Regions from separate parts of the Brevundimonas sanguinis genome, predicted to be linked through region 1. Evidence: predicted binding sites of a transcription regulator. Region 1 holds the regulator's gene; the other holds the start of a gene.

The links. Region 1 encodes HrcA, which represses chaperone genes, less so after heat shock. Its sites were predicted from a motif close to GTTAGCANTCNNNNNNNNNGANTGCTAAC; they were not measured.
Region 2: a site for HrcA is predicted at 2,864-2,892, ahead of groES (co-chaperone GroES). Genes of this name have one in related genera too.

What each region holds. Positions count from the first base shown of each region.
Region 1 covers NZ_CP116770.1:117,582-121,994, reverse strand. The annotation lists gene pnp (polyribonucleotide nucleotidyltransferase) at 1-14, shown strand, start outside; gene PIB44_RS00555 (hypothetical protein) at 282-650, opposite strand; gene rph (ribonuclease PH) at 719-1,444, opposite strand; gene hrcA (heat-inducible transcriptional repressor HrcA) at 1,560-2,654, shown strand; gene grpE (nucleotide exchange factor GrpE) at 2,651-3,265, shown strand; gene PIB44_RS00535 (dienelactone hydrolase family protein) at 3,442-4,347, opposite strand.
Region 2 covers NZ_CP116770.1:289,488-293,900, forward strand. The annotation lists gene PIB44_RS01375 (leucyl aminopeptidase family protein) at 1-548, opposite strand, end outside; gene groL (chaperonin GroEL) at 826-2,469, opposite strand; gene groES (co-chaperone GroES) at 2,526-2,813, opposite strand; gene PIB44_RS01390 (hypothetical protein) at 3,054-3,539, shown strand; gene pgi (glucose-6-phosphate isomerase) at 3,623-4,413, opposite strand, start outside.

The sequences.
Region 1 (4,413 bases):
GCCGTCGCGACTAAGCCTCGGCGTCATTGCTGAAGTAAGAAGGCCCCGGCGGAGCGATCCGCCGGGGTTTTTCTTTTGGGCGCTATCGGTTGTCGCGCGGCGGTTCCCTGCTTGAGCGCGCCTTCTTCCTCCCCTTCATGGGGAGGGTGGTCGAAGCGAAGCGGAGACCGGGTGGGGAGGGCCAGGTGATCCTGGCCTCGGCGGTTGATTTGCCAAGCCGCCCCCACCCGGCTTCGGCCTCGCGGCCTCAGCCACCCTCCCCATGAAGGGGAGGGAGAAGATCAGCTCTTGCACTCTTTCGGCGCGGTTTCGCCGTCGCGGGTCCACATCGCGCAACTGCGGTCGATCTCGCTCTGGATCAGGTCGCAGGGGTTGGCGGCGTTGCAGGGCGGGCGCGTGGCGGGGCTGACGGCGACGCAGCGCTGGACCAGACGGGCCGAAGCCGCTTCGCCCAGGGTCTCGCGGCAGGGGCGATCGTCGATGGGTACGCGCTGGGGCGCCATATCCGGGCCTTCGGGCAGGCGGGCTTCGGGTTCGCGGGCCGGGGCGGGCGCTGGCGTCGGCGCCGACGTGGCCGGTTCGGGGCGCGGCTGGCAGGCGATCAGCAGCCCGCTCAGGGACAGGCAGGCCAGAAGAGACAGTCGGGTCATGTGCGGACTTTCGGATCGGGGTTCGCCTTGGCAACGACGATGACCCCGATCCGGCTCCGCGAAAAGTCTTATCGGCGGGCGGCTTCGACGGCGGCGCGCTGCAGGGCGAACAGCTCGGCGCAGCCGATTTCCGCCAATTCGAACAGGCGGTCGAACTCGGCCCGGCTGAAGCCGCGCTTCTCGCCGGTGGCCTGGATCTCGACGATCTGGCCCGCCCCGGTCAGGACGAAGTTGCTGTCGGCCTCGGCGGTGGAGTCCTCCTCATAGTCGAGGTCCAGCACCGGCAGATCCTTGAACACGCCGCAGGACACGGCCGCCACCTGGTCCAGGATCGGGTCAGTCGTCAGCACGCCCTCGTCCTTGAGGTAGTTGAGCGCCGAGGCCATCGCCACCCAGGCGCCGGTGATGGAGGCGGTGCGGGTGCCGCCGTCGGCCTGGATCACGTCGCAGTCGATCAGCACCTGACGCTCGCCCAGCGCCTTCAGGTCGACCACGGCGCGCAAGGAGCGGCCGATCAGGCGCTGGATCTCCTGGGTGCGGCCCGACTGCTTGCCGGCGGCGGCCTCGCGCCGGCCGCGCGTGTGGGTGGCGCGCGGCAGCATGCCGTATTCGGCCGTGACCCAGCCCTGACCACTGTTGCGCATCCAGCCCGGCACCTTCTCCTCGATCGAGGCCGTCACCAGCACCTTGGTATGGCCGAAGGAGACGAGGCAGGAGCCCTCGGCGTAGCGGTTGACGCCGGTTTCCAGCGTGACGGTGCGGAGTTGTTCAGGGGTGCGTTCGGACGGGCGCATGGGAATTCCTTGGAAGCGGGATGGCGCGTGCTTATCCTGAAACCATGAGCCTGTCCCGCCCTGACCTGTTTGCGGCGCCTGCCCCGTCCGTTCCGGCGGGACGGAGGGCGCCGACATGAGCCTGCTTTACCCCTCGCCCGGTCTGGCGACGCTGGATGCGCGGGCGCGCGACATCTTCCGCCGGGTGGTCGAGACCTATCTGGAGACGGGCGAGCCGGTGGGGTCGCACACCCTGGCGCGCGCCGGGCTGGACCTGTCGCCCGCCTCGATCCGCAACACCATGCAGGCGTTGACGCAGGCCGGGCTGCTGGCCTCGCCGCATACCTCGGCCGGGCGGGCGCCGACCCATGCGGGCCTGCGCCTATTCGTGGACGGCCTGTTGGAAGTCGGCGACATCGGTCAGGAGGAGCGGCGCGAGATCGACGCCCGCCTGGCGGTGCTGGGCGCCAAGGGCGGCGGGCGCAATGTCGAGGAGGCGCTGGATGCGGCCTCGTCGCTGCTGTCGGGTCTCGCGGGCGGGGCGGGCATCGTCGCCAGCCCCGTGCGCGAAGCCGGGGTGCGCCATGTCGAGTTCGTGGCCTTGGGCGGCGGACAGGCGCTGGCGGTGCTGGTCGCCGACGACGGGGTGGTCGAGAACCGGCTGATGAACCTGGCGCCGGGCGTCACCCCTTCGACCCTGCAGGAGGCGTCTAACTTCCTCAGCGCCCGGTTGAAGGGCCGTCCGCTGGCCGAGGCGCGCCATGAGATGAAGGCCGAGATGGAGGCCGCGCGGCGCGATCTGGACGCCGCCGCCGCCCGTCTGGTCGAGGATGGACTGGCCGCCTGGAGCGGCGGCGCAGGCGGCGCGGGCCACGACCGCAACCTGATCGTGCGCGGGCGCGGCAACCTTCTGCAGGACGCCCGCGCGGCCGAGGATCTGGAGCGGGTGCGCGTCCTGTTCGACGATCTGGAGCAGAAGGAACAGCTGATCGGCCTGCTGGACGATGTCGGCGCGGCCCAGGGCGTGCGCATCTATATCGGCGCGGAAACGCGACTCTTTTCGCTTTCGGGTTCCGCCGTGATCGCGGCGCCCTATATGTCGGGCCGGCAGCGGGTGCTGGGCGCCATCGGCGTCATCGGGCCCGCGCGGTTGAACTACGCCCGTGTCATACCGTTGGTGGACTATACCGCCCGGGTGCTGGGCCGGATTCTGGACGGACAAGAGACGTGAACGACATCAACGACGAGACCCGGGACCAACTCGAGCAGGACATCCACGAAGGCGAAGCTGCGCCTGAAGGCGATGAAAACGCCGTGGTCGACGCCCTGATCGCCGAGCGCGATCAGTGGAAGGACCGCGCCCTGCGCGCCGTGGCCGATGCCGAGAACACCAAGCGTCGCGCCGAGACGCAGCAGAACGACGCGCGCGCCTACGCCATCCAGCGCTTCGCCAAGGATCTGCTGGGCGTGGCCGATACGCTGGAGCGCGGTCTGGCGGCGGCGCCCAAGGACGCCGAAGGCCCGACGGCGGCCATGGTGACGGGGCTGGAGCTGACGCAGAAGTCCCTGCTGTCGGCCTTTGAGGCCAACGGCCTGACCCGCGTCGACCCGGCGCCGGGTGACGCCTTCGACCCGCACCTGCATCAGGCGATGATGGAGCAGCCCTCGGACACCGTGCCGGGCGGCGCCGTCATCCAGACGCTGCAGCCGGGCTACGCCCTGTTCGGCCGGACCGTGCGCGCCGCGATGGTGGTGGTCGCGGCCAAGGGCTCCGGCCCCGCGACGGGCGGCGCCTATGCCGATCCGAACACGACCGGCGGGAATTTCGACGCCAAGGCCTGAGGCTTTCGCCTGCTGCAACGACGACGGCCCGGCGCAAGCGTGTCGGGCCGGTTTGTATTCGCCAACACATAAACCGCTCATCCCGGCGGAAGCCGGGATCCAGTGAGAACTTCATGCGCGGCGCTTGCGGCCAAAGCACTGGGCCACGGCGTCCGCGGGGTGAGCGGGAAGAAGGGTCAGCCCTTCAATTTCGAATCGAACAGTTCGAGCAGCCGCCGCCAGCCGTCCTTGGCGTCCGCCTCGCGGTAGGAGGCGCGGTAGTCGGCGTGGAAGCCGTGCGGGGCGTCGTCATAGAGGACGATCTGGCTGTCGGTCCGCCCTGCGGCCTTCAGCGCCTCGTTCATCGCCTTGACCGTATCATTGGGAATGCCGCTGTCCTGGCCGCCGTAAAGGCCCAGCACCGGCGCCTTAAGTTCGCCCGCCAGGTCGATGGGCCAGGGGCGGCCCGCCGCCTTCTGTTCGTCGCTCGCATTGGCGGCGGGCGACAGGCGGCCGTACCAGGCGACCCCGGCGTCCAGCGTCGGGAAGCGGGCCATCGCCTGCCACACCACCTTGCCCCCCCAGCAGAAGCCGGTGATGCCGACCTGGTCGGCCTTGGCCCAGGACTGGGCGCCGATCCAGTCCAGGGTGGCGCTGATGTCGCCCATCACCTGATCGTAGCTGGCGGCGGCGACGATGCGCTGGATCGCCTGCATGTCGCTGAGCGGGGCCGGGTCCTGGACGCGCACGAAGAAGGCGGGCGCCACGGCGGCGTAGCCCGCCTTGGCCAGGCGGCGGCAGACGTCGCGGATGTATTCGTGCACGCCGAAAATCTCGGACACGACGATGACGACCGGGAAGGGGCCGGCGCCTTCGGGCCGGGCGACATAGGCGGGCAGGCTGAAGCCGTCAGGCGCTGGATAGGCTGCGTCCTGCGTGATCAGCCCCGCCGCGTCGGTGGCGATCGGCTGGGCCGACTGGCTAAGGGCGGCGGGGGCGTAGGCGGCGAAGAACAGCCCGCCGGCGGTCGCCACGCCCAGGCTGCGGCGGCTGGGGGCGATCTGGTCGGGGCTCAGGCCCTCGGGCCGGGTGATCAGGGTCATCGCGGGTCTCCTGTCGGCGCTGTGGAAGCGGCGACAGTGACTCGGCTTTCCCTCCGCCGTCGAGTC
Region 2 (4,413 bases), 170 kb from region 1:
GTGACATAGAGGTCCGATCGGTAGTGGCCGATGCCCAGCCCCGTCGCCAGCTCCGACGCCATATCCGCCGTCAGGCCGGTCGCCAGGGCCGTCAGGGCGCCGGGCTGGCTGTTCAGGGCGCGGCCGGCGACGATCCCGGCAGTCTGGATGTCGGCGGCTTTTGGCGCTTCGCCGAGACCCACGATCAGGATGCGATCCCAGCCGCCGACGCCGTGCAGGTTCAGGGTCTGGCGGGGCTTATAGTCGAAGCGGGCGGCGCTGATGGCCGAGGCGATGGCCTGACGCGTGGCGGCGTCCAGGGACGCGCCGCGCGCGTTGAGCTCAGTCTCCGACGCCAGAGGCAGGACCAGAGAGCCAGACGGCGCAGCAGCGGCGGCGAAGGTCACGGCGCGCGCCTGAGCCGGGGCGGCGCGGGCGGGCCAATCGGAACGCTCGGCGGCGGGCGCGGCGCGGCGCGATTGCGCCTCGGCCGGGACGGCGACGCTCAGACCGGCGGCGGCGATCAGCGCGGCTGCGGCGAAGGACGGAATACGGGTGGTGCGGCGCATCGATCAGGGCCCCCTCTGTGACGATGAAGGCGCCTTTATGGGCGGGACCGTCGCGTGGGAGCAACCGCTCCGCTGACGGAAGGGCGCGACGCCTTGTCGCGCCGGGTCCGCGCGATCGGGAAGGCGCAGCCCAAAGAGAAAGGGCGGGACCTTTCGATCCCGCCCTTCCGTCGTCTGAGCTTTAAGAAGCCGGACCTCTTTAGAAGTCCATGCCGCCCGCTGGACCGACGTCAGTCGGTCCAGCCACTTTGAGTGATGGGCGTCACGATGGACTTCCTTAGAAGTCCATGCCGCCCATACCGCCCATGCCGCCCATGTCGGGGGCGCCGGCCGCGGCCTTCTTGGGCGCGTCGGCGATGGCGGCTTCGGTCGTGATCATGATGCCCGCGACCGAGCCGGCCGAGGCCAGGGCCGAGCGGACGACCTTGGCCGGGTCGATGACGCCCATCTCCACCAGGTCGCCGTACTCCTCGGTCTGGGCGTTGAAGCCGAAGTTGGCCTTGTCCGACTCCAGCACCTTGCCGACCACGATCGAGCCTTCGACGCCCGAGTTTTCCGAGATCTGACGGATCGGAGCCTGCAGGGCGCGACGGACGATGTTGACGCCGGCCGTCTGGTCGGCGTTGTCCACCTTCAGCGCGGCCAGCACCTTGGAGGCCTTCAGCAGGGCCACGCCGCCGCCCGGGACGATGCCTTCGTCGGCAGCGGCGCGGGTTGCGTTCAGGGCGTCGTCGACGCGGTCCTTCTTCTCCTTGACCTCGACCTCGGTCGAGCCGCCGACGCGCAGGACGGCGACGCCGCCGGCCAGCTTGGCCAAGCGCTCTTGCAGCTTCTCACGGTCGTAGTCCGAGGTGGTGTCCTCGATCTGACGCTTGATCTGGCCGACGCGGGCTTCGATGCCGTCCTTCTCGCCAGCGCCTTCGACGATGGTGGTGTCGTCCTTGGTGATCTGGACCTTCTTGGCCTTGCCCAGCATGTCGAGCGTGACCGTTTCCAGCTTGATGCCGAGGTCTTCCGAGATGACCTGGCCGCCCGTCAGGATGGCGATGTCTTCCAGCATGGCCTTGCGGCGGTCGCCGAAGCCCGGAGCCTTGACGGCGGCGACGCGCAGGCCGCCGCGCAGCTTGTTGACGACCAGGGTCGCCAGGGCTTCGCCTTCGATGTCCTCGGCGATGATCAGCAGGGGACGACCCGACTGAACCACGGCTTCCAGCACCGGCAGCATCGGCTGCAGCGAGGTCAGCTTCTTCTCGTGGAGCAGGATGAGCGGCTCCTCGAGGACGGCCTCCATCTTGTCCGGGTTGGTGATGAAGTAGGGCGACAGGTAGCCGCGGTCGAACTGCATGCCCTCGACGATGTCGACGGTGGTTTCGGCGGTCTTGGCTTCTTCGACGGTGATGACGCCTTCGTTGCCGACCTTGGCCATGGCCTGGGCGATCAGGTCGCCGATTTCAGCGTCGCCGTTGGCCGAGATGGTGCCGACCTGGGCGATTTCCGAGTTGTTGGAGACCGGCTTGGAGTTCGACTTGACCTCTTCCAGCACCGCTTCGACAGCCTTGTCGATGCCGCGCTTCAGATCCATCGGGTTCATGCCGGCGGCCACGGCCTTCAGGCCTTCCTGGACGATGGCCTGGGCCAGGACGGTGGCGGTGGTGGTGCCGTCGCCCGCCTTGTCGTTCGCCTTGGAGGCGACTTCGCGGATCATCTGGGCGCCCATGTTCTCGAAGGCGTCTTCCAGCTCGATTTCCTTGGCCACCGAGACGCCGTCCTTGGTCGAGCGCGGGGCGCCGAAGGACTTCTGGATCACGACGTGGCGGCCCTTCGGCCCCAGGGTCACCTTGACGGCGTCAGCCAGGATGTTGACGCCCTTGAGCATCTTGTCGCGGGCGTCGGTGTTGAACTTTACGATTTTAGCGGCCATGCGGGCTGCTCCTATCTAGATGTTTTTACGCGAGAAACCGGAAACCAGGACGCGTCTTACGACAGCACGCCCAGGACGTCGGTTTCCTTCATGATGATCAGGTCTTCGCCGTCGATCTTCACTTCGCTGCCCGACCACTTGCCGAACAGGACGCGGTCGCCGGCCTTCAGCTCCAGGGCGACGAACTTGCCGTCTTCGTCACGGACGCCGGGGCCCACGGCGACGACTTCGCCTTCCTGGGGCTTTTCCTTGGCGGTGTCGGGGATGATGATCCCGCCCTTGGTCTTGGATTCTTCTTCAACGCGCTTGACCAGCACGCGGTCGCCGAGCGGACGAAACGCCATCTGAGTAACTCCCGTTAGGATGTTGGTTTCAGCCCTCGGAGCCCGCGACTTTTGGCAGTCGCCCTCCCCGAGTGCTAACGACCGGGGAGTTAGGCAGGGGAGCCGCAGGCGTCAAGGGCGAGGCGGCGCCAAATTAGGCGCCTGGATGAAGCGAAAATGAACAGAGGCCCCTGGGGTCGTTCAGACAGGCTTCGCTAAAAAGGAAACAACGGATCAACCGGCTTTCGAAAGGAGCCCGCCATGAAGACCCTGTTCAAGATCGGCGCCGGCGCTATCGCCCCTGCTCTGGTTGTGACGATGCTGGCCACGACCCCGGCCGCCGCGCAGAATTATCGTGACCGCGATCGCGACAACACCGGCCGTGACGCCGTTCTGGGCGCCGTGGTCGGCGGCGTCGCCGGCGCGCTGATCGGCCAGGGCGATGGACGCTATGTTGCGGGGGGCGCGCTAGCCGGCGCGGCCCTGGGCGCGGCCTCGAACCGCGGCGACGGCTGTGAATATTACCGCGGCGGCCGCTGCTACCGGAACCAGGGCCATTGGGAGCGTGAGCACGGCATCAATAGCCGCGACGGCTATTATAACGATCGCTATGAACGCAATAACGGTCGCTATGAGCGCAACAACGGGCGCTATTACCGCGATGGCCGCTACTGGAGGAACCACGGCGAGTGGCGCAGCTACCAGAACCGCCGCGATCGCGACTACCGCTACGACCGCCGCTGGTAAGCGGACGGCGCGCTAAGGAAAGGCCCGGTCTCGCGACCGGGCCTTTTTTCGTTGGGAGACGCAGTCCTTGGGCCTGTGCGCGGTCAGCGCGCAGGCGCCAGCCGGCTCAGCAGGGCGGCCGTGGACGGGTCCAGATCAGCCGACGGCGCGCCGCTGGCGACGTCCTTCAACAGGGCCTTGGCCAGAACCTTGCCCAGTTCCACGCCCCACTGATCGAAACTGTTGATGTCCCAGATCACGCCCTCGACGAAGGTCTTGTGCTCATAAAGGGCGATCAGGGCCCCCAGGGCCTGCGGCGTCAGCCGCTCCATCACAACTGTCGTCGACGGGCGGTTTCCGGGAAAGGTCTTGTGCGGCGCCAGGCGGTCGGCCTCTGCTTCCGAGGCGCCCGAGGCGATCAGTTCAGCATGCGCCTCAGCCTCGCTCTTGCCCAGCATCAGGGCCTGGGCCTGGGCCAGGGCGTTGGCCCACAGGGCGGTCGCCGATGCTTTCTCGCAGGTGCGACGGACGACGATGAAGTCGATAGGAACGACCTGCGGTCCCTGATGCAACTGCTGGAAGAAGGCGTGCTGGCCGTTGGAGCCGGGTTCGCCGAAAACGACGGGACAGGTCTGGCGCCCGGCGGCCGATCCGTCGCGGCGCACCTGTTTTCCGTTCGACTCCATCTCCAACTGCTGCAGGAAGGCGGGCAGGCGGCGCAGGGCGTGGGCGTAGGGCGCGACGCTGCGGGCCCCGCGATGCAGGCCGTCGACATTGTAGATCTCGGCCAGCGCCAGCAGCACCGGCGCATTCTTCTCTAGCGGGGCCTCGAGGAAGTGGCGGTCCATCTCGGCGGCGCCGTCCAGAAACGCCTGAAACACCTCCCACCCCAGGG